3 regions of the Vibrio sp. QJM3NY_27 genome follow, and region 3 is predicted to be linked to each of the others. Evidence: predicted binding sites of a transcription regulator. Region 3 holds the regulator's gene; each other region holds the start of a gene.
What was found. The regulator MetJ, encoded in region 3, represses methionine synthesis genes. The targets are predictions, from matches to a motif close to TTAGACNTNTANANGTCTAA.
Positions count from the first base shown of each region.

Region 1: a site for MetJ is predicted at 4,294-4,313, ahead of metA (homoserine O-acetyltransferase MetA). Genes of this name have one in related genera too.
Region 2: a site for MetJ is predicted at 6,022-6,041, ahead of metH (methionine synthase). Genes of this name have one in related genera too.

Region 1 covers NZ_CM173511.1:1,605,173-1,615,067, reverse strand. Annotated here, with positions in the region: gene AC3CIA_RS07295 (GGDEF domain-containing protein) at 1-1,699, opposite strand, end outside; gene AC3CIA_RS07290 (M20/M25/M40 family metallo-hydrolase) at 1,959-3,065, shown strand; gene AC3CIA_RS07285 (DUF3859 domain-containing protein) at 3,194-3,616, opposite strand; gene AC3CIA_RS07280 (ATP-binding protein) at 3,695-4,063, opposite strand; gene metA (homoserine O-acetyltransferase MetA) at 4,337-5,278, shown strand; gene pilW (type IV pilus biogenesis/stability protein PilW) at 5,447-6,214, shown strand; gene rlmF (23S rRNA (adenine(1618)-N(6))-methyltransferase RlmF) at 6,322-7,680, opposite strand; gene AC3CIA_RS07260 (YgjP-like metallopeptidase domain-containing protein) at 7,685-8,182, opposite strand; gene AC3CIA_RS07255 (glutaredoxin family protein) at 8,336-8,572, shown strand; gene AC3CIA_RS07250 (LysR family transcriptional regulator) at 8,662-9,534, opposite strand; gene AC3CIA_RS07245 (MFS transporter) at 9,645-9,895, shown strand, end outside.
Region 2 covers NZ_CM173511.1:326,096-335,990, forward strand. Annotated here, with positions in the region: rRNA gene AC3CIA_RS01550 (16S ribosomal RNA) at 1-28, shown strand, start outside; tRNA gene AC3CIA_RS01555 (tRNA-Glu) at 95-170, shown strand; rRNA gene AC3CIA_RS01560 (23S ribosomal RNA) at 507-3,400, shown strand; rRNA gene rrf (5S ribosomal RNA) at 3,498-3,613, shown strand; tRNA gene AC3CIA_RS01570 (tRNA-Asp) at 3,681-3,757, shown strand; tRNA gene AC3CIA_RS01575 (tRNA-Trp) at 3,818-3,894, shown strand; gene AC3CIA_RS01580 (cation:proton antiporter) at 4,640-5,920, opposite strand; gene metH (methionine synthase) at 6,090-9,767, shown strand; gene lysC (lysine-sensitive aspartokinase 3) at 9,875-9,895, opposite strand, start outside.
Region 3 covers NZ_CM173511.1:3,241,290-3,251,184, reverse strand. Annotated here, with positions in the region: gene priA (primosomal protein N') at 1-701, opposite strand, end outside; gene rpmE (50S ribosomal protein L31) at 1,034-1,252, shown strand; gene AC3CIA_RS14625 (malic enzyme-like NAD(P)-binding protein) at 1,585-2,874, shown strand; gene metJ (met regulon transcriptional regulator MetJ) at 3,091-3,411, opposite strand; gene AC3CIA_RS14615 (O-succinylhomoserine (thiol)-lyase) at 3,620-4,801, shown strand; gene AC3CIA_RS14610 (bifunctional aspartate kinase/homoserine dehydrogenase II) at 4,804-7,215, shown strand; gene metF (methylenetetrahydrofolate reductase) at 7,554-8,453, shown strand; gene AC3CIA_RS14600 (PadR family transcriptional regulator) at 8,569-9,108, opposite strand; gene ppc (phosphoenolpyruvate carboxylase) at 9,482-9,895, opposite strand, start outside.

The sequences.
Region 1 (9,895 bases), 1.6 Mb from region 3:
AGCGAGCCACTACGTCATTCGGAAGCAAATGTTGTTTAACGCGCCTTGCGACTTCCACTAATACCTCATCACCAACATCATGTCCAAAGGTGTCATTAACGCGCTTAAAGTGGTCAAGATCTAAAATAACTAAACTGATTCCAAACCGTGAAGTATTAAATGTCATTGGCTGAGTTAACAACTGCTCTAGATAGCGTCGGTTGTATAAACCCGTTAGCGCACACGTTGTAGATTGGGTGACCAACGCTTTATTTTTACTTTGAATGCTGCGAAGCCTTATCAACAACAATGCGACACTGATCATCACCATTATTCCCAACGCGACAACAATTCGATTTCGTAACTGCTGCTTATCTAACGTCAGCTCACCAAGCTCTTTTTCTGCGTTAAGCAGTTCATTTTCTTGGGCTAATGATGCCGTGGTGAAATCTTGCTCTAGTAAAAAGATATCGCTCTGACGCTTATCAAACAACAGCGCTTTGTTACCTTTGTAGTAGAGTTTAAAGTAACGAAGTGCGTTTTCGCTGTCGCCTCTCGAATCGTAATATTCAGCAAGTGTTCTTAAACCGAGGACTTTCCAACTGCGAGTACCCACAACGTCGAACATTGCAGACGATCGCTTAAGATCAGCGAAGACAAAATTATCTCGGTTCAAACCGATATTTGCTAAGGCTCTGTTTAAGTAACACTGACCCAGTTGAAGTGTGTATTTGTCCACTCCCGGATATCTGAGACACAAATTTGCGACCTGCCGTGCTAACTCAAAGTTCTTTTCCGCCAACAACACATCACTCTCTGCTTTCAACAAGATGATTTTGTATCGCTCACTCACATTATCGCCATTGAGCTTAGCCGCACTTTGATACGCCTCTCGGCCTTTAACCAAATCACCACTGCGCAGATAAGCAAAAGACTCATTTACATGCAGCACACCGATGGTAGAAGCTTCGAGTAGTCCACTCTTGTAATAGAGTCTTTTAGCTCTTTTAATCAACTTGAGCGCTTTAGGCCAGTCTTCTAAATAGATATAAAGCAGTGCCATATTTGACACTAACTTACTATTATAGATGTGTTGAGGGTACTTCTTGCCAAGCTCTAAGCCTTTATGGAAAAAATATTGAGCTTCAGGAAAGTCATTGCGGATATTATTGATGACACCAGCCGTGTTATAGGCCTTAATCAACAACTCTTCATAGTGGAGTGATTCCGCGATATCTATCGCTGCTCTGATTTGGATTTCAGATTCCGCTAGCTCGCCCTTACTGATGTATTCGATCGCCAGTTCAACAAGAGATTGGGCCTTTAGCCAACCCATATGTTCGTGTTGTGCGAGTGTTTTAATCTGTCTGACGTATTCTGAAACCGCTTTGGTATCCAGCTTGTGCTGGGCGAGGTTCGACAAAATCATCAATTCATAGGCACGATAGATGGCTTTATCTTGATGGGGGAACTTAGCTCGTAGAGCCTCTAGTTGTTGGGCAGCTAGATTAGGATCACCACGAGACACATCGAGAATATCAATCAATGTAGCTCCGTATTGAGAGAGTAATAACTCTTTCTCTGGACTATAAACACTCGGATTTTCAGGGCGAATGTGCTTTAAATCATCGTCATAAGTTGGATAGAGCAAATACAGCCCCAGCACAACACTCATTAGCACCACTAAAAGGAATGAACCTAACACATTGTTTCTATTCATTTATCAGTGCCATTATTGATTACATTCCAATTTCATCGACGTTTTTTCAAAGCGGTTAAACATTATACCCGACAGATATACAGATTAAAATCCTGCGCATTGGAGAATCTGAGTTGGCTTTTTCTCATCAATTAGAATAATCAGGCAACTTTCTTGATTTAACTCAGATAATCATCTACCTCATTGGCGTTATAGTAATTTTCCTGTTCCTACCTCCGCGACTTCTTTAGAACGAGCGGAAGCATAATGAGAATTAACAATGACCCAAATTAATGAACAACGTCTTGTAGAACATTTCTGCGATCTAGTGAAAATTGATAGTGAATCTCGTAATGAAAAAGCGATTGCTGAAGCGTTGGCTGAACAACTTGGTGAACTAGGTTTTGAAGTTCACAAACTGGCTGTCCCTACAGAAGTGTCTAACGGTTTCAACATCTACGCTCGTCTAGATGGCACTCTTCCAGGAAGCACAGTGTTCAGTTGCCACATGGACACAGTAACGCCAGGCATCGGTATTGAGCCAATCATCGAAGACGGCATCATCCGTTCAAAAGGCAACACCATTCTAGGTGGCGACGATAAATCAGGTATCGCAGCTATCATGGAAGCGGTTCGTTGCATCAAAGCTGAAGGCAAAGAGCACAAAACTATCGAGATTGCGTTTACTGTCTTCGAAGAAGGTGGTCTGTTCGGCTCTTTGAACTTCGATATGTCTTACATTCAATCTGAGCACGCTATCGTACTTGATACAGGTGGCCCAATTGGCACCATCGTAAACGCAGCTCCAGGTCAGCAAAAGATTGTTGCTAAGATCAAAGGCCGCCCTGCTCACGCTGGTCTAGCGCCAGAAGAAGGCATCAGCGCAATTCAAGTGGCTGCAGACGCTATCACTAAGATGAACCTACTTCGTATCGATGAAGAAACTACGGCAAACGTCGGTATTGTTGAAGGCGGTCAAGCGACCAACATCGTAATGCCGGAACTTAAAGTAGTGGCTGAAGCACGTTCTCTAAACGGTGAAAAGCTAACAGCTCAAGTTGAGCACATGATCTCTACATTCCAAGAAAGCGCGAAGCAATTCGGCGCTGAAGTAGAAATCGAATCTACTCGTGCTTACGATGCATTCGTGATTGCAGACGATCACCCGCATATTCTTTCTATCAAATCAGCGTTTGAGAAGCTTGGCGTAACCGCAAATACTAAACGCACTGGCGGCGGTAGCGATGCGAACAACTTCAACGCGAAAGGTCTAACAACGGTTAACCTTTCTACTGGTATGGCGAAAGTTCACACCACTGAAGAATACATTGCAGTGAAAGACATGGTTGCAATCACTGAATTTGTTGTGGCTTACGTAACGCAATAATTTAATCCATTAGTTAGGTAGTCACTTCTATCTAGCACAATGAAAAAAGCCGAGTACACATACGACGTGTGACTCGGCTTTTTATTGTCTGCGTTTAGCCTAAAGCTAACGTCTACCAGAAATTTCGTCTAAAAACCCCTACGCTTCCAGAATTGGCCTTCGTCTTTTGCAACAAGGTCGAATGTCTTATCGGCAATGATGTTGCCTTTTAACTCCACGGTCATGCGCCACTTGCCTAGCTTGTTCGAGACTGGCGCCCAGATGGTGTCACCTAAGTAGAAATCCCAGTCGTTGTTACCGACATGCTCTTCACCATCGAACGGTTCGAGCACTTCACCCTTGTCTGTGGTGATATCCGGGTGATAGATGCAGTAGCGGATCTTTTCACCTTTGGCTTTCTTGATATTCAAGATATAGCCAAACTCTACGTCGATTTCAGCACCAACAATGGTGGTGAACTCTTGGATTTTTGGAAGGTCTTTAGATTTGGAATCCCACGTTGTGTAGATCCCGTATGATGTCATGTCGACCACAACAGAGCGCTTTGCCATTTCAATCGTTACCTTGGAGTTGTTCTATTCATCTAATTCTATTTGCCATTCAGCCACGCAAGCAGAGGAAGAACGATGCTATTCTTGCCAATCTTTTGCCATGCGCTTAATCACTGACGGTTCGATGTCGTGAATGCTGCCATATTGCTCTCGGCATACTTCGATGATCAAGTCAGCTTTGTATTTTCTTGCAAGTTGACGGTAAGCCTTCATTTCCCAATGCTTAATAAAGGTATTCGAAACAACAACATCCAACCCTTGCTTCAAGCCATTCTCTGCCGTGTTCTGACACCACTCATGAGCTTGCTGTAGCTGCCTTGGATCAAAATAGTAGTCACCTTGCTCATTCACGTAATACATATCGGCTTCGACATGCAACGCATCGTAGGTTTTTGCTTTTGTTGACTTGCCAGAACCGGGCAACCCTCGAATGAGTATTAACTTCATCTGTCACTTTACAGGCTAATTCGAAAACATGAGTTTATCGTAAATGCTAACCGCTTGCTCTGATAACTGCCTAGTTCTACATAACAGAACCAAGCACTTATGCATTACTCGGGTAGTCGTTAAACATTATAAGACTCCCTCGACGTCGGAAGGTGGCTTCTGATAGAAAACACAAATAATTTACATCTATCCATTTTGGATATCGACAAGCGTACCAAACTACTATAGATTTAGATGTATAGACGTCTACATATCTAGCTTAGGGAGAAAGCTTTGCCTATTCGCATTCCAGACCAATTGCCAGCATCTGATGTTCTTCGTGAAGAAAACATCTTCGTGATGCCGTTATCAAGAGCATCGACGCAGGAAATTCGTCCACTTCGAGTCTTGATCCTCAACCTAATGCCGAAGAAGATTGAAACTGAAACTCAATTCTTACGCCTACTATCAAACAGTCCATTGCAAGTGGATGTAGAGCTGCTGCGCATTGATGACCGACCAAGCAAAAACACACCGACCGAACACCTTGATAACTTCTACCGCCAATTTGAAATGGTCAAAGGGAGAAACTTTGATGGATTGATCATCACTGGTGCACCGCTTGGCTTGGTTCAATTTGAAGATGTGATTTACTGGGACCACCTAAAAACCATCATGGAATGGGCAAACAAGCACGTGACCTCAACCTTGTATGTGTGCTGGGCGGCTCAGGCTGGTTTGAAACTACTGTATGATTTGCCAAAGCGCACTCGTAAAGAGAAGCTTTCTGGTGTTTATAATCACGAGATTCATCACCCTTACCACCCGCTTCTGCGTGGCTTTGACGATACCTTCTTAGCACCGCACTCTCGCTATGCAGATTTCTCTCAGGAATACTTAGCCGAGCATACCGACCTTGATGTTCTTGCGACTTCTGATGTGGCTGGCGTATACCTAGCGGCAACCAAAGATAAGCGAAACGTGTTTGTAACGGGTCATCCTGAATACGATGCGCATACATTGCACGGTGAGTACGTTCGTGATTTAGGCGAAGGTATGGAACCCGTGATTCCAATCAACTACTACCCGAACAACAATCCAGATAATAAGCCTGTCGCAAGTTGGCGTAGTCATGGGCACTTGCTATTCTCGAACTGGTTGAACTACTGCGTTTACCAACAAACGCCTTACGATTTGGATCACTTCAGCGAAGACAACTTTACCAAAGACGATTAAGTTCTTTCTTCCAATTCACAAACACATAAAGCCGTGTTCAGTAGGTTGTTGATAAACACCAAATTGGACACGGTTTTTTTATGGTGTTTGAGTCGCATTCCATAATAGATTTACCACTTCAATGGGTTTGATTTCATATGATGGGTTGGTGTTCATAAGGAGCTTCACATGCCCGCCAAGCCGTTATTATCTAAACCTATTTCATTACACCGCGCCCTTTCGCTATCGAGTCTGATACTACTCGCCTCTCTTTCGTTGGTCGGTTGCGTTTCTGTCACTGAAGGACCGCCAAAGATTGAAAGCGACCCTATTGCGATGTCTGAATCTCGTATTGAATTAGGTTTGGGTTATATGGGACAAGGGAATATGGTGAGAGCACGTGAGAACCTAGAACTCGCCATCAAACACGCACCTAGCTACTATCGAGCTCGCCTTTCCATTGCGCACTATTACGAACAAGTTGGGGAAGTTGACGAAGCAAGAGACGCCTATAAGAAAGCGCTGAGGTTAGACGCAAGAAACGGCAATGTATTGAACAACTACGGTACATTCTTGTGTAAACAGGGCGAATACGAGCAAGCCGATAAATACTTTAACCGTGCCATCGACCAACCCTATTATTATCTCGTCTCTGCAAGTTATGAAAATGCGGCATTCTGCGCGTTTAAGGCCGGAGAGGTCGAGCAAGCAAAATACTACTTCTCTCGTGCGATTGACCACGACCCAAATCGAGCTAGATCCGTACTACAGCTTTCTAAAATTGAAGTCAGTGAGGCCGAATACAATGACGCTAGGCTCCGCTTATTCAAATTCCACCAACGTTATGGCTATCAAATTCCATCGCTTCAAATCTTGGTCGAACTCGAAAAGAAAGCGGGTAACCGTGCACTTCAACAGAAATACCAAAGTAAATTAGACGAACTGCTCTCCGTTTAAGACTAACTAAGCTTAGAGTCGTTGCGATAGATATAAAAACGGGCTTGTTGCGTTAACAACAAGCCCGTTCGTAATATCAACTTAATATCTTAACTAAGTACAGTCTGTTATTTAAGCGCAATCCACTCTTGTCTTTGTTCGTCGTCCATAAAGGTCCATGCGATAAAGCGACTCACCTTCTGGCCTTGTGACATCTCAACCACTTTTACTTGTTTAGCTCTCAGCTTGCCAAGCTCTGAACGAACCATATCAACGTTGTCTTTCTTAGAGATCAATGTCGTAAACCACAATACTTGAGTAGCAAAAAGCTGGCTCTCTCTCGCCATCTTCATGATGAAAGCTGCTTCACCACCCGGACACCAAAGTTCAGACTTTTGGCCACCAAAGTTTAAGGTTGGTTTATCTTGCTTAGTTGGTTTATTTTGCGTAGTTGATTTGTCTAACTTAACTGGCTTCTTGTTCGTTTCTGGCTTGAACGACTGACCGGCTTTCTTAGCACGGTTTGCCGCTAGGTTATCCAGTTTACGTTGTGATCCCTTTTCCGCCTCTTCTAGAGAGCTATGGAATGGAGGGTTACAAATTGTGACATCGTAACGTTCATTATCCTTAATCACGCCCTTAAAGATAGATTCTGAGTCGGCTTGCAGGCGAGCTCGAATCTTACCTTTTAGATTAGGGTTACTTTCCGCAATGAAGTTCGCTGTTTTGATGGAGACTGAATCGACATCAGTACCTGTCCAGCGCCACTTATACTCTGTCGCACCAATGATTGGGTAAATACAGTTTGCACCAACACCAATATCTAGTGCTTTCACAGAAGCATGATTATAAGGTTCACCTTGGCCATCGCTATTAAGGATATCTGCCACTCTGTGAATGTAGTCTGCACGGCCAGGAATTGGCGGGCACAAGTAGCCAGCAGGAATATCCCAATGCTTAACGCCATAGTGATGCGCCAGTAAAGCCTTGTTAAGTAGCTTAACGGCTAATGGATCAGAGAAATTAATGGTGTCTTCGCCCACCGGGTTCTTGATCAGGTGTTCTTTTAGCTCAGGCAATGCTGCAACCAATAACTCGAAGTTATAGCGACCTGTATGTTGGTTTCTTAGGTGCAATCCACCTTGGGGCTTTTCAGTCGAGCGTCTTTTCTGGGCTGCGTTTTTGTTAAAAGCAGTTTTATTGAAAGAACCCTTATTCGATGATCCTTTATTCGCACCCGGTTTACCTTTGCTATCTTTTGCAAAAGGTCGCTTTGCTTTGTTGTTGTCAGCACCTTTGGGAGTACTGTTTTTGCGGTCTGATGTGTTCTTTGTAGAAATACGCTTGTCGCTGCTTGGCTTGCCGGCATTTGGCTTAATATCACCGTGCTTACGGTTACCTTTATCAGCTTGGTTGTCTTTTGTTTTTGCAGATGAGGTGCTGTTTTTCGACAGGCTTAGCGTAGTTCTATTTTGTGATTGGCTCATTGGGCTACTTCTTTAAGTCTAAATACATCATGAATAAACGGGCATCTAACTCAAGTTGATGATATTCCGGCTCCATGTGACAGCATAGTTGGTAAAAGGCTTTGTCGTGTTCTTTCTCTTTGATGTGCGCCAGTTCATGCACCACCAGCATTCTCAGCAAAGGTTCTGGTGCATTTTTAAAAACACTGGCGATACGAATTTCGTTCTTCGATTTGATCTTTCCACCATGATTCTTCGCGACGTAAGAGTGCAGACCTAATGCATTATTAATTAGGTGTATCTTACCGTCGTAAATCACTTTACTGATCGGTGGCGTTTTTTTCATGTAGCGATTTTTAATCTCAATCGCATAGTCAAACAGGGCTTTCTCGCTTTTGATTTCATGATTCTTTGGGTAGCGAGCTTCAAACCACGGCACCAATTTACCTGATTCAACAAGTTGAGTTACCGGGTCGAGAATGTGCTTCGGGTAGCCTTGGATATAGCGTAAAGAAGGATGCATGCTGAAAGACCGTACAAGTTACACCACGACAATATGTTGTGGTCTTGAAAATTGAGCCGGATAGTGTAACTGATCACACTTTTCTAATCACCTAGGATTCGTTACACTTTAGCGAGATTCACCAAGAGCTACACTCAAAAAGAGATTGTAAAAATGAAACGTGTTGTATTGTACGTCGCAGACAAATGCCCGCACTGTAAAGATGCACAACGCTATTTGGATTCGAAGAAAATTGAATATCGCCTAACGAATGCAAAAATGCAGCGTGGCCGTAAAGAATTACAGGCGATGGGTGCTCGCTCTATCCCTGTGCTGAAAATCGGTGACCAAGTGATGGTCGGCTGGAATCAGAAGAACTTCGATAAGATGTATAACTCAAAGAACACCTAACGTGTTCTGAGCCAGTCATACTTTTATACAACAAAGCCCGAATATCCAATCTAGGATGTTCGGGCTTTGTTTATTTATATCTTACTCAATCACACATACCGCTTAACGAAATCAATAAAGGTTCTGTCGGCTTTCGACAAATACCCTTCCTTTCTCCAGGCCAACGATAGATTCAGTTTTACAGGGTCTTTAAATGGCACGCCTATCACGTCTTTTTCATATTCTGTCACTAAGCTCAACAGCGCGGTGATCGCAAACTCTTGTTTAACGATAGAAAGAATCATCGGGAGCAAGTTGGTTTCAAACGCAATGGTCATATCAAGATCGTACTTCTTACAGGTCGCATCAATAAAATCGCGGTGGAAATAGCCCGATTTGAACATGATCAACTCTTGAGCAAAGAATTCTTCAAAGGTCATCGAAGGCTGTTGTGCTAACGGATGCTCCTTACCGACAACGGCGACCATCTCAGAACTTAACAGATGATCCGTTTCCAAATCATCAGGGACGTTCTCATGATTAATTACACCAATATCGAGTTCGCCGTTTAACAGCATTTCACGAATCGATGCGGTGCCAGCATCAATCAAGGTCAACTTTAGGTTTGGGTATTGGCTTTTAAATGCCATCACGACTTGGGGGAAAAAGTAACTGCCCATCATACTTGGAGCGCCTAATCGAACCTCGCCTTTTTCTAGTCCCTTTAGTTCATTCATCGCGAGCTGAGCATCATCAAACTGCTGGGCGATTCGCTTCGCATGCTCAAACAGTACTTTGCCCTCCTCCGTTAAAGTGACGGATTTATCGCCTCGACGGAATAGAATCAACTCAAGCGTCTGTTCTAGTTTTTTAATGGAGATACTCAATGCAGGCTGTGCAATATACAACGCTTTGGCAGCCTGAGTGAAGTTACCAAACTGAGCAACAGCCAGAAAATGTCGAAGTGGTTTTGATTCAAGCATGGCGATATATTTTATATATGGAGGTGATATCTTTAATATATTTCTTTAATCACACCTGTACTGATAACTTGTTCACAAATAGCTTACTAACTTGCGCAGGCACAACGTCAATGTTTGATAAAGGCAGTCCTCAATACAAACGTATCACCCAATCATTGGCGATTGGTTCATTTATCATTTTCTGTAACCTTTACCTCTTTCAGCCTATCTTGCCGCACATGGCGGAGCACTTCCAAGTATCTGAAACTCAAATCAACTGGCTGTTTGCCGCGACAACACTTGGCCTTTCGATTAGCTTGGTGCCTTGGGCAATCGCTTCTGAAACCTTTGGTCGAAAACCCATTATTCTGTTCAGTCTGTT
Region 2 (9,895 bases), 610 kb from region 3:
GGGAACCTGGGGCTGGATCACCTCCTTATACGAAGATACCACGATGAGTGTCCACACAGATTGATTAGGTTTAGAAAGTAAAAGAGATACTAGTGTCCCGTTCGTCTAGAGGCCTAGGACACCGCCCTTTCACGGCGGTAACAGGGGTTCGACTCCCCTACGGGATACCATCTTTAAGTATTCTCTTCTATCAGAGTATTTAAAAATGGTTCATTAGTTTGAATCAAGCTCTTTAACAATTTGGAAAGCTGACTGATTGATTACTTACGAGTAATTCAATCAAATTTAAAAGTTCTCAATGTTTATCTTTCATTAGATAAACACAACAAACACATTCAAGTGTCTTGTATTCGAATCAAATTTATTTGATTCACAATTGAGTCCGGCAAACAGTTATCAGGAATTAACCCTTCTTGATGACAACCAAAAACCTTGGTTAGTTGCCATACGCTTATTTGTCTTCACTTTTTAAAGTGAAAGCAAATAGAAACCCTTTCGGGTTGTATGGTTAAGTGACTAAGCGTACACGGTGGATGCCTTGGCAGTCAGAGGCGATGAAAGGCGTAATAACTTGCGATAAGCCCAGATTAGGTAGTAATAACCTTTTGAGTCTGGGATTCCTGAATGGGGAAACCCACTTGCATAAGCAAGTATCCTGTTGTGAATACATAGCAACAGGAGGCAAACCGGGGGAACTGAAACATCTAAGTACCCCGAGGAAGAGAAATCAACCGAGATTCCGAAAGTAGCGGCGAGCGAAATTGGATTAGCCCTTAAGCTTTTAATGATGCAGGTGAAGAGTCTGGAAAGTCTCGCAATAAAGGGTGATAGCCCCGTAACCGACACATCATAATCAGTGAAAACGAGTAGGGCGGGACACGTGATATCCTGTCTGAATATGGGGGGACCATCCTCCAAGGCTAAATACTACTGACTGACCGATAGTGAACCAGTACCGTGAGGGAAAGGCGAAAAGAACCCCTGTGAGGGGAGTGAAATAGAACCTGAAACCGTGTACGTACAAGCAGTAGGAGCACCTTCGTGGTGTGACTGCGTACCTTTTGTATAATGGGTCAGCGACTTAATTTTAGTAGCAAGGTTAACCGTTTAGGGGAGCCGTAGGGAAACCGAGTCTTAACTGGGCGTACAGTTGCTAGGATTAGACCCGAAACCAGGTGATCTAGCCATGGGCAGGTTGAAGGTTGAGTAACATCAACTGGAGGACCGAACCGACTAATGTTGAAAAATTAGCGGATGACTTGTGGCTAGGGGTGAAAGGCCAATCAAACCTGGAGATAGCTGGTTCTCCCCGAAAGCTATTTAGGTAGCGCCTCGGACGAATACTACTGGGGGTAGAGCACTGTTAAGGCTAGGGGGTCATCCCGACTTACCAACCCTTTGCAAACTCCGAATACCAGTAAGTACTATCCGGGAGACACACGGCGGGTGCTAACGTCCGTCGTGGAGAGGGAAACAACCCAGACCGCCAGCTAAGGTCCCAAAGTATAGCTAAGTGGGAAACGATGTGGGAAGGCTCAGACAGCCAGGATGTTGGCTTAGAAGCAGCCATCATTTAAAGAAAGCGTAATAGCTCACTGGTCGAGTCGGCCTGCGCGGAAGATGTAACGGGGCTAAGCTATACACCGAAGCTGCGGCTACGTACCTTAGGGTATGTGGGGTAGGGGAGCGTTCTGTAAGCCGTTGAAGGTGGTCTGTAAGGGCTGCTGGAGGTATCAGAAGTGCGAATGCTGACATGAGTAACGATAAAGGGAGTGAAAAACTCCCTCGCCGGAAGACCAAGGGTTCCTGTCCAACGTTAATCGGGGCAGGGTAAGTCGACTCCTAAGGCGAGGCCGAAAGGCGTAGTCGATGGGAAACGGGTTAATATTCCCGTACTTCTTACAATTGCGATGGGGGGACGGAGAAGGCTAGGTGGGCCTGGCGACGGTTGTCCAGGTTCAAGTATGTAGGCGGGTGGTTTAGGTAAATCCGGACCACTACTAACGCTGAGATACGATGTCGAGCTACTACGGTAGTGAAGTCATTGATGCCATGCTTCCAGGAAAAGCCTCTAAGCTTCAGATTGTAAGGAATCGTACCCCAAACCGACACAGGTGGTCGGGTAGAGAATACCAAGGCGCTTGAGAGAACTCGGGTGAAGGAACTAGGCAAAATGGTACCGTAACTTCGGGAGAAGGTACGCTCTTATCAGTGAAGTCCCTTGCGGATGGAGCAGACGAGAGTCGCAGATACCAGGTGGCTGCAACTGTTTATTAAAAACACAGCACTGTGCAAAATCGTAAGATGACGTATACGGTGTGACGCCTGCCCGGTGCCGGAAGGTTAATTGATGGGGTTAGACTTCGGTCGAAGCTCTTGATCGAAGCCCCGGTAAACGGCGGCCGTAACTATAACGGTCCTAAGGTAGCGAAATTCCTTGTCGGGTAAGTTCCGACCTGCACGAATGGCGTAATGATGGCCACGCTGTCTCCACCCGAGACTCAGTGAAATTGAAATCGCTGTGAAGATGCAGTGTACCCGCGGCTAGACGGAAAGACCCCGTGAACCTTTACTACAGCTTGGCACTGAACATTGAACCTACATGTGTAGGATAGGTGGGAGACTATGAAATTGCGTCGCTAGATGTGATGGAGTCGTCCTTGAAATACCACCCTTGTAGTTTTGATGTTCTAACGTTGGTCCCTGAATCGGGATTACGGACAGTGCCTGGTGGGTAGTTTGACTGGGGCGGTCTCCTCCCAAAGAGTAACGGAGGAGCACGAAGGTGGGCTAAACACGGTTGGACATCGTGTGGTTAGTGCAATGGCATAAGCCCGCTTGACTGCGAGAATGACAATTCGAGCAGGTGCGAAAGCAGGTCATAGTGATCCGGTGGTTCTGAATGGAAGGGCCATCGCTCAACGGATAAAAGGTACTCCGGGGATAACAGGCTGATACCGCCCAAGAGTTCATATCGACGGCGGTGTTTGGCACCTCGATGTCGGCTCATCACATCCTGGGGCTGAAGTCGGTCCCAAGGGTATGGCTGTTCGCCATTTAAAGTGGTACGCGAGCTGGGTTTAGAACGTCGTGAGACAGTTCGGTCCCTATCTGCCGTGGGCGTTGGAAAATTGAAAGGGGCTGCTCCTAGTACGAGAGGACCGGAGTGGACGAACCTCTGGTGTTCGGGTTGTCATGCCAATGGCATTGCCCGGTAGCTAAGTTCGGAATCGATAACCGCTGAAAGCATCTAAGCGGGAAGCGAGCCTTGAGATGAGTTTTCCCTGGCACTATAAGTGCCCTAAAGGGTTGTCGTAGACTACGACGTTGATAGGCAGGGTGTGTAAGTGCTGCGAGGCATTGAGCTAACCTGTACTAATTGCCCGTGAGGCTTAACCATACAACACCCAAGGGGTTTTGTGGACTCAGATGTACCAGACCTTGAATGCGTTTGAAGAGAAATACTTTTAGATAAGCTTTCCGAATTTTAAAATTTGCTTGGCGACCATAGCATTGTGGACCCACCTGATTCCATGCCGAACTCAGAAGTGAAACACAATAGCGCCGATGGTAGTGTGGGGTTTCCCCATGTGAGAGTAGGACATCGCCAGGCTTTAAATTAAATCTTTAGGTTGACCGACCTGGAGATATGGACGCTCACTTAGTGAGTTGACCACTGCGGAGTGGTAGTTCAGTTGGTTAGAATACCGGCCTGTCACGCCGGGGGTCGCGGGTTCGAGTCCCGTCCACTCCGCCACTTATTCGATAACCTCGCCTAGTGCGAGGTTTTTTCGAATCTGACGTAGTAAAAAGTTTTAGGGGTGTAGCTCCAATTGGCAGAGCAGCGGATTCCAAATCCGCGTGTTGGGAGTTCGAATCTCTCCACCCCTGCCATATACGAAGCCTCAGCAGAAATGCTGAGGCTTTTTTGCATCTGTTGCTTCTACGGAGCAATGTTGGGAGCTGGATCGCCAGCCCGGTCTAATCTCCGGAGTGCCGGCTCAGTCCACCCCTGCGATATTTAAGGCTCTAGACTGCGCGTCCCGGCAGAAATGCTGGAGCTTTTTTATGCCTGTCACCTTTAACGTAATGTTAGAAATATTAAGTCTCCCTTTAGCTATCCCTATTTAATCGAATCGCTTAACACCTACTAAGTACAACCTTGCCGTATTTAAAGACTTAGTCGAACATTAGAGCTTTCTGTTCAGTACTCATCTAGCTGCGTAGTTTCTGGTAGTGACTAAAGCTGTTGCTGTTAGGCCTTGAGTCTCATTATTTTTCTGGAAGGAATGCTTATGCAACGGAACTCTTTTCTAGTGGATAGACTCGCTAGCTCTGCAGAAGAACGAGTTCTTTGTATGCTTCACTGCCAGTAAGATTTTTGGCTAAGATCGCTGTTCATCACGTCGCTCGCATCATGATTAAACATCCTTTGTCTTCGCTTTGGTTCAGGCCAAATCTAAATTCCCCGATTAAGCTTTGACTACTCTAATTATTGTTCATCAAATGTCGAGATACGATCGATGTGTAACATATACCTTTCAGCTAGAGCTTCAGTTAGGAAATTGGTGAATCTGATTTTCATCAGACACAAAAAAGGCCACCTATATTAGGCAGCCTAGTTTAATATTTTGAGATGTTAATCTAACTCTTTCTCAGCTTGTTTCGCTTTCTCTATCATCGGAGTAATTGTTGAACCTTGAACTAAGATTGAGAACACAACAACAGCGTATGTCATGACGAGGATTATCTCTTTAACATCTATTGCCTTGTCTTCAATCACCCAGATACCTGAAGGGATTGAAAGTGCCATGGCTAGAGCTAGTCCACCACGCAACCCACCCCAAGTTAAGATCTTGATTGACCAAGGGTTGTAAGTTCTAAAGCGTTTGAATCCGATATAAGACAAGAAAACACTTAGGTAGCGTGCGCTTAGCACTAGAGGTACTGCGAACGCCATTAAGATCCAGTCTTCTTGGTGGAATTTGAATAACAACATCGACATACCGATCAATAAGAACAATACGCCATTTAAGAATTCATCTATCAATTCCCAGAAGTGGTCTAGGTGATCCTCACTCTCTTTCGAGAATCCAATAAAGCGCGTCCAGTTACCAATCATGATACCTGATACCACCATTGCTAACGGTCCTGATACATGTAGGACTTCAGCAAAGGCATAACCAGCTGTCGGAATACCTATGGTTAATAGCAACTCCATCGAGTGGTCATCGGTGTTGCTGATTAGGTAATGGAATATTAAACCTAGAACAAAGCCATAGACGATACCACCGATAGCCTCTTGGACGAATAACATGGTCACGCTACCTACAGTCGGTGCTTCTGTACCGAACGCAATGGTAAATAGGGTCACGAAGATCACTAGGCCAAAACCATCGTTGAATAGAGATTCTCCCTCGATTTGAGTAGAGATTCGTCTGGGAGCATCGAGCTTCTTCACTATTGCTAATACAGCAATTGGATCGGTTGGAGAGATTAGAGAACCAAAAAGTAAGCAATAAATTAGGTCAAATTGAATACCGATAAACTGACAGAATCCATACAGTACAAAGCCAATAAAGAATGTCGAAAACAGTGTAGCGCCAAGAGCGAGTACCGTTATTTCCCATTTCTGATCTTTTAGATTAGGTAACTTAATCCCCAAACCACCTGCAAAGAGTAAGAATCCCAGTATTCCTTTCAGGAGGAAATCTTCAAAGTTGATACTGGCAACGGTTTCTGAGGCGATGTCAGCCAATTGGAACCAATTGTTTTGTCCCGCAATGATAATTAATAGAGATAACATCATCGAGCCAGCTGTAATGGCGATGGTTGTCTGCATTTTACCAATTTTGGTATTCACGAAAGCAATAAGCATGGCAGCTGCGGACAAGAAGCATAAGGTGTAATAGACCGACATTGGGATCCCAACATGTAACAAAGTATGAATATGAATTTTCGTTGTCTCATGCTCAAATAGCAAACATTTTTTTGTCATGACTTGGTAATCAATTTCATCTTTTAGACGTCTAGACTCCTTTTTAATGTGTGGTAGGATGGAGAGATAATTAAAGGAATGAGGTTGTACCGTGGGAAGTAATGTAAGGCAAAAGATTGACGCTCTGTTGAAGCAACGAATTTTACTGATTGATGGTGGCATGGGTACCATGATTCAGGATTATAAATTGGAAGAGCAAGACTATCGTGGTGAGCGCTTTGCTGATTGGCATAGTGATTTAAAAGGTAACAACGACCTTTTGGTACTTACACAACCTAAGCTTATCAAAGATATCCATATGGAATATTTGGAAGCCGGTGCTGATATCCTCGAGACCAATACCTTTAACTCTACAACCATCGCTATGGCCGACTACGATATGGAAAGCCTTAGCGAAGAAATTAACTTTACAGCTGCAAAATTAGCTCGTGAAGCGGCAGACGAATGGACGGCAAAGACCCCAGACAAACCCCGTTTCGTAGCGGGTGTGTTAGGTCCAACTAACCGAACGTGTTCTATCTCCCCAGACGTTAATGATCCGGGCTATCGTAATGTTAGCTTTGATGAGCTTGTTGAAGCTTACTCCGAATCGACACGAGCACTTATCAAAGGCGGCTCAGATCTTATTCTTATCGAGACTATCTTCGACACGTTAAATGCAAAAGCATGTTCTTTTGCGGTTGAATCTGTTTTTGAAGAGGTAGGCATCACGCTTCCTGTGATGATCTCCGGTACCATTACTGACGCTTCAGGTCGTACGCTTTCAGGGCAGACAACAGAAGCCTTCTACAACGCCCTTCGTCATGTTAAACCAATCTCATTTGGATTGAACTGTGCATTAGGTCCTGACGAATTGCGAGAGTACGTTGGTGAGATGTCTCGTATCTCAGAATGTAACGTTTCCGCCCACCCTAACGCGGGTTTACCTAATGCGTTCGGTGAGTATGACCTTTCTCCTGAAGATATGGCTGAACACGTTAAGGAATGGGCCGAGAGTGGCTTCTTGAACCTAATTGGTGGTTGTTGTGGTACGACGCCAGAACATATACGTCACATGGCTGAGGCCGTTGAAGGCGTAACTCCACGTCAATTACCTGATTTGCCTGTGTCTTGCCGTTTATCTGGCTTAGAACCATTAACGATTGCCAAAGAATCTCTATTTGTGAACGTCGGTGAACGTACTAACGTTACCGGCTCTGCTCGATTTAAGCGATTGATTAAAGAAGAGCTCTACGACGAAGCTTTGAGTGTTGCTCGAGAGCAGGTTGAGAACGGCGCTCAGATCATCGATATCAACATGGATGAAGGGATGCTAGACGCTGAGGCGTGTATGGTTAAATTCCTTAATCTATGTGCGTCTGAGCCAGAGATCTCGAAAGTACCAGTCATGGTCGACTCTTCAAAATGGGAAGTTATCGAAGCGGGTCTGAAATGTATTCAGGGTAAAGGCATCGTTAACTCTATCTCATTGAAGGAAGGGAAAGAAAAGTTTGTCGAGCAAGCTAAACTGGTTCGTCGTTATGGCGCAGCAGTCATCGTGATGGCGTTCGATGAACTAGGGCAGGCTGATACTCGAGAGCGTAAAGTCGAGATTTGTACTAATGCCTACAATATTCTTGTTGATGAAGTAGGTTTCCCGCCAGAAGATATTATTTTTGACCCGAACATTTTCGCAGTAGCTACTGGTATTGATGAGCATAACAACTATGCGGTCGATTTCATTGAAGCAGTAGGGGACATCAAACGCGATCTCCCTCATGCGATGATCTCTGGTGGTGTATCTAATGTTTCGTTCTCATTCCGAGGCAATAACTACGTTCGTGAGGCAATCCACGCAGTATTCCTATACCACTGTTTTAAAAACGGTATGGATATGGGCATCGTAAATGCTGGGCAGTTAGAGATTTACGATAATGTGCCTGAGGATTTGCGTGAAGCCGTTGAAGATGTAGTTCTAAACCGCCGAGACGACTCAACAGAGCGATTACTCGATATCGCGACTGAATATCTAGAGCGTGCAGTTGGCAAAGTTGAAGATAAATCGGCGTTAGAGTGGCGCACCTGGCCAGTAGAAAAGCGCTTAGAGCACTCTTTGGTGAAAGGCATTACTGATTTCATCGTTGAAGATACCGAGGAAGCTCGTGTTAATGCCTCTCGCCCTATCGAGGTGATTGAAGGTCCATTAATGGATGGCATGAACGTAGTTGGTGACCTCTTTGGTGAAGGTAAGATGTTCCTTCCTCAAGTGGTGAAATCTGCCCGTGTTATGAAGCAGGCGGTAGCCCATCTAGAGCCATTTATTAATGCAACCAAAGACGTTGGTGCAACTAACGGAAAAATCTTACTGGCGACCGTAAAAGGCGATGTTCATGATATTGGTAAAAACATTGTTGGCGTTGTCTTGCAGTGTAATAACTACGAAATTATCGATCTGGGCGTGATGGTTTCATGTGAAAAAATCCTTAAGGTAGCTAAAGAAGAGAACGTCGATATCATTGGCCTTTCGGGTTTGATCACTCCTTCATTGGATGAGATGGTTCATGTGGCTAAAGAGATGGAGAGACAAGGCTTTAAGCTGCCTCTTCTTATTGGCGGAGCAACCACATCTAAAGCGCATACAGCCGTTAAGATTGAACAGAACTACTCTGAACCCGTGGTCTACGTAAACAATGCCTCACGTGCTGTTGGTGTGTGTACTTCTCTACTATCTAACGAACTGAAGCCTGCATTTGTTGAGAAGTTGGATATTGATTACGATCGCGTTCGCGATCAACACAACCGTAAAAAGCCGCGCACTAAGCCAGTCTCGCTAGAGAGAGCGCGTGCCAATAAAGTTGCTATCGATTGGAATGCGTATACTCCCCCAGCACCCGCTAAGCTGGGAGTACACATCTTCAAGGACTTTGATGTGGCTACTTTACGTCAGTACATCGACTGGACTCCGTTCTTTATGACATGGTCATTAGTTGGAAAGTACCCAGCAATTCTCAATCATGAAGAAGTGGGCGAGGAAGCGAAACGCTTATTCAAAGATGCGAATGATTTGTTGGATCGAGTGCAGAAAGAGAAGCTACTTGAAGCTCGCGGTATGTGTGCCATGTTCCCAGCAAACAGTGTTGGCGATGATATTGAAGTGTATACCGATGAATCGCGTACTGAAGTGTTAAAGGTTCTGCACAACCTTCGTCAACAAACCGAAAAGCCCAAAGGATTTAACTACTGTTTGTCAGATTACATTGCGCCAAAAGACAGTGGTAAAGCGGATTGGATTGGTGGTTTTGCAGTAACGGGTGGTATTGGTGAGCGAGAGCTGGCTGATGAATACAAAGCCAATGGTGATGACTACAACGCGATTATGATTCAGGCGGTTGCTGACCGATTGGCTGAAGCGTTCGCTGAATACTTGCATAAAGAAGTGAGAAAGGACATTTGGGGCTACTCACCTGATGAGAATTTGTCTAACGACGATTTGATTCGAGAGAAGTACCAAGGTATTCGTCCAGCCCCGGGTTACCCTGCTTGCCCAGAGCATACAGAGAAAGGCACGTTGTGGGAGTTGATGGACGTTGAAAAAGCAATCGACATGTCACTAACCACGAGCTACGCAATGTGGCCTGGTGCCTCAGTGTCTGGTATGTATTTCTCACATCCTGATGCCCGATACTTTGCGATTGCACAGATTCAACAGGATCAAGTGGATAGCTATGCCGACCGTAAAGGTTGGGATATGTTGGAAGCTGAGAAGTGGTTAGGTCCAAACATTAACTAGTTTGAATCTATGACGGGCTTTGATTCGTAAAAATAAGAGGGTTGCTTAAGAGCAACCCTTTTTGTATCTGTCGTTTGGTGATTTTAACTAATCGAGCAACCGTCGTTTTATTCAAACAGCTCTTGATG
Region 3 (9,895 bases):
TAGACTTCGGTTTTACCTGAGCCGGTAACCCCCTCTAGCAAGAAGCAACTAAAATCGGTTTGGCTATTTACTGTCGCAATCGCGATCGCTTGTTCAGCATTGAGCTTCGGCTTGTCTTGTTCGTTTTCAAGTTCAACTGGCCATGGCTGGCGCTTTGGCTTTTTCTCTACCGACTCAATCCAACCTTTCTCTTCCAACGTTTTAAGCACTGCGCTGCCTACTTCCTCGTCAATGAATTCTTGATGAGGAACAGGGCCGTGCTCAAGCATGTGCATCACTTTGGCTTGCTTAACCGCACGACCAAAGCCTTGCATCAGTTGATCTCTGCCTGATGGGGTCAATTGCCACTCAACCAGCGTTGCGAAGTCGGCAGCTTTGCCTTTTCGTAAAGCGCTTGGTAGAGCATTAGCCAAGGTTTCACCCAGTGGATACTGATAGAACTGGCTGCACCATACCAAGAGTGAGTAGACCGATTCTGGCCAAACAGGTTGGTTGTCTAATAAGGCTTTAATGGGCTTGAGCTTGTCTAGATCGAATTCAGATTCGTTAACCAGAGCTGTAACAATACCTGTTAAGGTTTGTCGTCCAAAAGGCACAGAGACTCGTCCACCAATAATCGGGAATAGGTGGTTAGGAATCTTGTAATCGAACTGCTTGTCTAGTGGAACAGGCAGTGCCACGCGGGCAATCATTGGACGCATAAAGGGACAGCTTTATCTGAGTTGACGAGAGCGAACAGTCTAATGGATAAGGGCGTTAAATTCGAGGAGCAGTTTGGATGAGAGTATCGAGTTAACGCAGGAAGATAACGAGAGCCCGAAATCTCAGGCCGACAAAGGAAATAAAAGAGGCTATTGGTGAAAAATGTATCAAATCAGTTGATCCTGCCTTATAGATTCATTACTATACTGCGCCTTAAAGGTATGGCTTTATCGCAGTTTAGTGATGCAGCGGTGTCTTTATTTTATTTTTTAACTACGTGTGGTGTACGGCTTAGAATCGTATAGCGACACGGCCTACTTGAGGTTATCCCATGAAAACTGGTATCCACCCAGAATACAAAGCAGTTTCTGCAACTTGTTCTTGCGGCAACACATTTGAGTTCAACTCAACGCTTGCAAAAGAATCTATCCACCTAGACGTATGTGACAAATGTCACCCATTCTACACTGGTAAGCAACGTATCGTAGATACTGGCGGCCGTGTTGATCGCTTCAACAAGCGTTTCGGTGCTCTTTCTAGCAAGAAGTAATTCTCGCTATTTAGACATAAAAAGGACACTTCGGTGTCCTTTTTTGTTGCCTGAAATTTAAGAAAATGCTGAATCATATTCAACCATCAACTTCTCGAAAACGACAGGCAAACCGCTTGAGTTTTGTTTCATAACTTACACCCAATACTCCATTCTCGAAATCCGCTCGAAAGTTCAACAAGCGACAGTAATTTCAACTGCTCACTGGTCTTATTAGTAGTGAAATCTCGTTTTTTAATGAGACAGAGGCTTTAACCACCTAGGAACTTTGAAGTACATCTATTAACATGAACAAGATCCCCCAAATAATAATATCCTAGGAACCTACACCTATGTCTGAAGACAGCCGCCAAGATCAATCCTCTCAAGCGTTATCGCCTCAAGAACAATTCCGTCAGCAAGCTCTTGATTACCATGAGTTCCCAATTCCAGGCAAAATAGCCGTAGCACTGACGAAGCCTGCAAATTCTGCAGAAGACCTAGCACTTGCATACAGCCCAGGCGTGGCTGAGCCTGTTCGCGAGATCGCACAGAACGTTGATAACGTTTATAAGTACACAGGTAAAGGCAACATGGTTGCAGTTATCTCTAACGGTACAGCGATTCTTGGCCTAGGTAACCTTGGCCCTATTGCTTCTAAACCTGTTATGGAAGGTAAAGCGCTATTGTTTAAGCGTTTTGCTGGTTTAGATTCTATCGATATTGAAGTAAAACACCGCACAATCGATGAGTTCGTTGATACGGTTGCGAATATCGCAGATACATTCGGTGGTATTAATCTAGAAGACATCAAAGCACCTGACTGTTTTGAGATTGAGCGTCGCCTGATTGAGCGTTGTGATGTCCCTGTTTTTCACGATGACCAACACGGTACAGCGATTGTAACGGCTGCAGGTATGCTGAACGCGATTGAGCTTCAAGGTAAGAAGCTTGAAGAGTGTAAGATCGTTTGTTTAGGTGCTGGCGCAGCGGCGGTTGCTTGTATGGAACTGCTGATCAAGTGTGGCGCTCAGCGTGAGAAGATTTACATGCTTGACCGTAAAGGTGTAATCCACACTCGTCGTGAAGACCTGAATGAATACAAAGCGCTATTCGCAAATAACACGGACAAGCGCACGCTTGAAGATGTTATCGAAGGCGCTGACTTGTTCTTGGGCGTATCAGGTCCTAACCTGCTACCAGCTAAAGCACTCACGCTGATGGCTGATAAGCCTGTTGTGTTTGCATGTTCAAACCCAGATCCAGAGATCAAGCCAGAGCTTGCTCATGAAGTTCGTTCTGACCTTATCATGGGTACAGGCCGTAGCGATTACCCGAACCAAGTAAACAACGTACTTTGTTTCCCATTCATTTTCCGTGGTGCGCTTGATGTGCGTGCGAGCGAAATCAATGATGAGATGAAGCTGGCTGCGGTTAAAGCGATTCGTGAACTAGCGAAAGAAGAAGTTCCGGCTGAAGTACTCGCCGCTGCAGGTGAGACTGCACTGGAGTTTGGTAAAGGCTACATCATTCCTAAGCCAATGGACCCACGTCTACTTCCTCGCGTAGCAAAAGCGGTTGCAGTAGCGGCCGTTGAATCTGGCGTAGCTCGTATTGAGATGCCTGCTAACTATATGGCTTAATGCTTTAATAATTTAATAGCTTAATAGCTTAATAGCTTAATAGCTTAATAGCTGTTGCTCTATTGAGCGAAAAAGAATAATAAAAAACCGACTCATAGGAGTCGGTTTTTTTTATGTCTATCATTCACAGAGCAGCTACCGATAACGTAGTGGGTGATGTGACAAATAAGGTTCAGCTATAGCGAATCAATATTGAAGGCAGTGACTGAGTTGTTTTTATTCTTCGTCAAACGCTTCGAATTCGATACCCATCTCTGTCATCAGCTTTTTCACTTCAGTCGGGATGTCGTCTGGACGGTCTTTACGGAGATCTTCATCCGTTGGCAGTGGTTGGCCTGTGTACGCATGTAGAAAGGCTTCGCACAGTAGCTCACTGTTTGTTGCATGGCGTAGGTTATTAATCTGGCGGCGAGTGCGCTCGTCAGTAAGAACCTTTAACACTTTTAGAGGGATAGAAACTGTAATTTTTTTTACTTGTTCGCTTTTCTTTCCATGCTCAGCATATGGGCTTATGTATTCACCATTCCAGTCGGCCATTGCGTACCTTCATCACTTTAGTTGTTAGAATAAATTAATAGTGGTGATTTTAGCGGGATTTACTGCCATAAGCAAAGACATATAGACGTCCAGAAGTGTTGACGTCTCACGTTTATGAAAGTAAAGTGAATAACATATATCTAACACAGCCGCAGAATGCCGACAAGCCGCTGTGATTCTCAGACGCAAAACTTGTAAGGAAGCACCTATGAGCAGCCGGAAGCCAGCAACAATCGCAGTACGTACTGGTATCGAGTCAGACACGCAACACCATGCCGTTGTCCCACCTATTTATCTTTCGACTAACTATGGGTTTCCCGCTTTTGGTGAAGTGCCAAAGTACGATTACACCCGTTCTGGTAACCCAAATCGTGGTTTATTAGAAACGGCATTGTTTGAGCTTGAGTCTGGCAAAGGTGCAGTGGTGACTAACTGCGGTACTTCGGCGCTTAACTTATGGGTTTCGGCTTTCTTAGGTGGCGATGATCTTATTATCGCTCCGCACGACTGCTACGGCGGTACTTACCGCCTGTTTAATACCCGCTCGTTAAAAGGTGACTTCAAAGTTTTGTTCGTTGATCAATCGGATCAAGCAGCGTTGGATGCGGCGATCGCGCTCAAGCCAAAGTTGATCTTAATAGAAACGCCATCGAACCCGTTGGTTCGTGTGGTTGATATTGCAGAGACTTGCCGTAAAGCGAAAGAGGTTGGTGCTCTGGTTGCTGTCGATAACACGTTTTTGACGCCGGTGTTCCAAAAGCCTTTAGAGCTGGGTGCTGATTTTGTTATCCACTCAACCACCAAATACATCAACGGACACTCAGATGTTATTGGTGGCGTTGTCGTGACGAAAACTGAAGAGCACGCTGAAGAGCTTGCATGGTGGGGCAACTGTATTGGTGCGACCGGCACACCATTTGATAGTTACATGACTCTACGTGGTATTCGTACGCTAGGTGCACGTATGCGTGTTCACGAAGAGAGTTCACGTGAAATTCTGACAGCGCTGCAACAACAAGATCTGGTGGGCACTATTTACCACCCAAGCCTTCCTGAACACCCAGGTCACGAGATCGCGAAGAAACAGCAGTTGGGCTTTGGTTCCATGCTGAGCTTTGAGTTTGCGGGCTCTTTTGAAGCGCTTAAATATTTTGTCGATAAGTTAGAGCTATTTTCTTTGGCTGAATCACTGGGTGGTGTTGAAAGCCTGATTTGTCACCCTGCGTCGATGACTCACCGTGCGATGGGCGAAGAAGCATTGGCAGAAGCGGGTGTTTCTCAACAATTACTGCGCCTTTCTGTTGGCCTTGAAGATGCGGAAGACCTAATCGACGATCTCAAGCAAGCGTTTGAAAAAACACAACGCTTTATCGCTGAAGGGGAGGCTTAATAATGGCAACCTTTCGCCAGCTACATAAATTTGGTGGCAGCAGTTTAGCGAACCCTGAATGTTACCAACGCGTGGTCAACATTCTTAGAGAATATTCATCAGCGACGGATTTGGTGGTGGTATCGGCCGCAGGTAAAACAACCAACCGCTTAATTGAGTTTGTCGAAGCGCTCGACAAAGATGGTCGTATTGCTCATGAATGCCTGCAAACCCTTCGTCAGTTTCAACTTGAACTGATTGAGGCTCTGCTTGAAGGTGAAGCCGCCTCGCAACTAACGGCAACCATCCAACAAGAATTTACCGCTTTGGGTGAGCTAACGGCTCCCTTGAGTGAAGCACAAAAAGCACAAGTACTGGGTCATGGTGAGGTTTGGTCTTCACGTTTGTTGGCGACGTTGTTGTGCCAGCATGACTTACAAGCAGTTGCTCAAGATGCACGTGCCTTTTTACGTGCAGAAGCGGGTGCTCAACCTGAAGTTGACCGCGCACGCTCTTATCCTCTGATTAAAGAAGCCTTGGCGCAGCATGCACATTGTCGCGTGGTAATTACTGGCTTTATGGCTCAGAACTGCGAAGGCGAAACGGTGCTGCTTGGGCGTAACGGTTCGGATTACTCTGCAACTGTTATTGGTGCTCTAGCTGAAGTTGAACGCGTGACAATCTGGAGTGATGTGGCGGGCGTATACAGCGCAGATCCTCGTTTGGTTTCGGATGCGTGTTTATTACCTCTGCTTCGCCTTGATGAAGCCAGTGAATTAGCTCGTCTTGCGGCTCCAGTGCTACACAGTCGAACGCTACAGCCTGTCGCTCAAAGTGCCATGGATCTCAGCTTGCGCTGCAGCTACCAGCCGGAGGCGGGCTCTACACAGATAGAGCGAGTACTGGCATCGGGGCGCGGTGCAAAAATTATTACCTCTTTGGATGAAGTTCTTATCGTGCAACTGACCTTTGGTCACGGCCATGATTTCGACCGTCTGGAGAGTGAAGTCCTTGAAGGGCTTAAGCGTGCTCAATTAGAGCCGCTTGCTTATGAATTAGAACCCGATCAACACTGCTTGCGCCTTGCTTACACGGAAGAGATCGCTGGTGGTGCATTAGAATATCTACAAGACCACGCGATTGAAGCTGAGATTAAACTGAAAGAAGGTTTTTCTCTGATTGCTGCAGTGGGGGCGGGTGTGACTAAGAACCCGAACCATTGCTACGGTTTCTACCAACAGCTCAAGAGCTCGCCAGTAGAGTTCATCTCAGAAGCGAACTCAGGCTTAAGCTTGGTGGCCGTGATTCGTAAGAGTGAAACATCAAGCCTAGTGAAAGGCATTCATTCTCAACTGTTCCAAGCTCAGAAGCGTGTTGCGATTGCCTTGTGTGGTAAGGGCAATATTGGCTCAAGTTGGTTAAGCCTGTTTTCAGAGCAAAAAGCGGAACTTGAAAAGCGTCGTGGGATGAACTTTGAATTGGTTGCGGTGGTTGATAGCCAAACCTATTGGTTCGACGATCAAGGCATTGATGCGACTTCAGTTGGTAAACGTTTTGATGATGAAGCGATTGCCAACAATGGTAACGACTGGCTAGAGCGTTTAGGTTCTATTCAGGGTTACGATGAAGCGGTAATACTCGATGTAACTGCAAGCCCTGTGCTTGCTGCAAAATACCTACAAATTGCACAACAAGGTATCCACCTGATCTCGGCTAACAAGGTGGCAGGATCTGCATCGAGCGAGTATTACCATCAGGTACAAGATGCTTTCGCTAAGATCAGCCGCCACTGGCTGTACAACGCGACAGTGGGTGCTGGTTTACCTATCAACCACACTGTGCGAGACCTGCGTGAGAGCGGTGACGATATCATTGCGTTATCAGGCATCTTCTCTGGCACTCTATCTTGGTTGTTCCAACAGTTTGATGGCACGGTGCCGTTCAGCGAGTTAGTCGACTTAGCGTGGCAACAAGGCCTGACTGAACCGGACCCGCGTGCTGACCTTGATGGTTCAGACGTCATGCGTAAGCTGGTGATTCTGGCGCGTGAATCCGGTTTGGATATCGAACCTGAAAACGTAAAAGTGGAATCGCTCGTACCTGCAGAGCTGCAAGATCTATCAGTGGATGACTTCTTCGATAAAGCTTCTGTTCTAAGCGAAGAGTTAGCTGAGCGTTTAGAGAAAGCGCACTCTCAACAGAAAGTTCTGCGTTACGTAGCGCGTTTGGAGAAGAATGGTAAAGCAACCGTAGGCGTTGAAGCACTGTCTAAAGAGCACGCTCTGGCGAACTTGTTGCCTTGCGATAATATCTTTGCGATTGAGAGTAAATGGTACAAAGATAATCCATTAGTTATCCGTGGCCCGGGTGCAGGTCGTGAAGTAACAGCGGGCGCAATTCAATCTGATCTAAACAGAATGTCGAGTCTGTTTTGATACTTAGAGCGGTTGGCTTAATAGTCAGAGCGATTGGTTGAATAGTCAGATCAATTGGTTTAATACTCAAATTAATTGGTTTAGTACGTAAATAGCATACTATTCACTAAGATAAATAAGGCTGAAAGCACGATGTGTTTGTCAGCCTTTTTTCTACATTATTTCTGCTTTGCGACCCATCTAACGACTTGAGTTTTACTCACGATCTACTTGAGAAAAATTCATAATGGATCTGTTGACATTAAATCGTATTCAATACATTCTACAGACATATAGACGTCTAAACGTCGTTTAAGGATTTGAGTTTTAGTGGTTGCTTTTGCCACAGGGAGAGTAAGATGGGATACACACACGCTAGTCATATCGACGCTTTAAATCAGAATATCGCTGAGCTTTCTGACAACATCAATGTGTCATTTGAGTTTTTTCCACCAAGCAGTGAGAAGATGGAAGAGACCTTGTGGAACTCTGTTCACCGTCTTAAAACACTTCAACCAAAATTTGTATCGGTAACTTACGGTGCAAACTCGGGTGAACGTGACCGTACCCACTCAATCATTAAAGAAATTAAGAACCAAACTGGCCTAGTGGCAGCACCACACCTAACATGTATTGATGCGAGCCGCGAAGAGCTGATTCAAATTGCCGACGACTACTGGGCAAATGGCATTGAAAGTATTGTTGCGTTGCGTGGTGACATTCCAGCAGGCGGCGGTGCGCCAGAGATGTACGCATCTGATCTAGTCGAGCTACTTAAATCTCGCCACGATTTTGATATCTCAGTAGCGGCATTCCCTGAGGTTCACCCTGAAGCAAAAAGCGCTCAATCTGATCTTATTAACCTAAAGCGTAAAGTGGATGCGGGCGCGAACCGTGCTATTACGCAATTCTTCTTCGATGTAGAAAGCTACCTACGTTTCCGTGACCGTTGTGTAGCGGCAGGTGTGGATGTTGAGATTGTACCGGGTATCTTGCCAGTATCTAACTTCAAGCAAGCGTCTCGTTTCGCTGCGATGAATAACGTAAAAGTACCGGGCTGGATGGCGAAGCAATTCGAAGGCTTGGATGATGATCCAACGACCCGCCAGTTAGTCGGTGCGAGCCAAGCGATCGATATGGTTCGTACGCTGAGCCGTGAAGGTGTGAAAGACTTCCACTTCTACACGCTAAACCGTGCAGAAATGACCTACGCACTTTGCCATACTCTAGGTGTTCGCCCACAAGTTGCTGCGCTGTAATTAAGCTTCAGCCTTGTTAAAGCGCTATTTGCTGTAAATCTCAAGTCCGATAGATACAAAAAAGGCTTGGACTCTAAGAGTTCAAGCCTTTTGCTTTTCTAGCGTCTAGCTTAACTTAAGCAAGAGCACCAAGTTCAAGCAGTACTTCGTCCGCCCAAACAATCCATGCTTCACGGATAAGTAGGTTACGACGAAGCGTTAAACGCTCAAGGCGTGCTTGCTTGTCTAGTGTAGATGGCGTTGCGTAGTAAGCCGCTTCGATTTCTTTGTAGTGAGAAACCAGTTTTCGAGACTCTTCAACTAGCTCAGCAAGTTGTACACGGTAAGCGTCAGCAGGTTGTACAGCACAAGCCATTAGCTTAGCTGAGAACTCGTCACGAACGGTTGGGTGTGCAGTTGGTTGTTCAAACCATTCACCTAGCGCGCTGCGGCCTGCGTCAGTGATAGAGTAAACTTTACGATCAGGTTTGCCTTCTTGAGGCTCAAGCACGCAAGTTACCTGGTCGTTCTGAGCCATTTTATTTAGCTCGCGGTAAACTTGTTGGTGGCTAGCTTTCCAGAAGTAACCAATGCTTGAGGAGAATTCTTTTGTGATATCGTAACCAGTAGCATCGCGTGTACTTAAAACGGTTAGAATTACGTGTGGTAATGACATGTCTGAAATCCAAATGGTAAACAGTAAACAAATACTTAGACAACAAGTGTGCTTCTAATGGCACGTTATATTGGTTATGTCTAAGTAGCACCAACTCGGCGGTTGGTTATGTCACCTTACAAAGCCGTTTATCACCTAGGTTGACCAGTTTATAGGTCAAGTTGCTGCAGATTATTTTGTTGGAGTGTTTCCGCAGCGGAGCAGTAGTATATCTAAATAATAAGCATAAAGTAGAATACATGGACAAAATAACCCAAAAAACTGACAAAATACTTACTAGTGGTTATCTGGTGAAATAAAAAGGCCGCACATGGCGACCTTTTGTTCTTTTTTTAGATGTAAATGCTGATTAGGTTATAGTAGGAATCACTAATTAACCAGTGTTTCGCATACCTGCTGCAATACCTGCAATCGTCACCATTAGTGCTTCTTCTAGCTCTGCTGGTGGTGTTTCACACTTACGAGTACGGTAAAGTAGTTCTGCTTGAAGCATGTTTAGTGGCTCAACATAGATGTTACGTAGGCGAATTGATTCAAGTCCCCACGGGTCGCTTTGCATCAAGTTTTCGTTGTTCTCGACATTCAGTACAGCTTTGATGTCTTTCTGCAGTTGATCACGCAGTAGTTCACCCAGTGGCAGCAGTTCTTTATCAACAAGGCGTTGATCGTAGTACTTAGCGATTTCCATGTTGCACTTCGAGTACACCATTTCCAACATACCTAGACGAGTAGAGAAGAATGGCCATTCACGACACATTTCTTCCAGTAGCGCTTGATGGCCTTGATC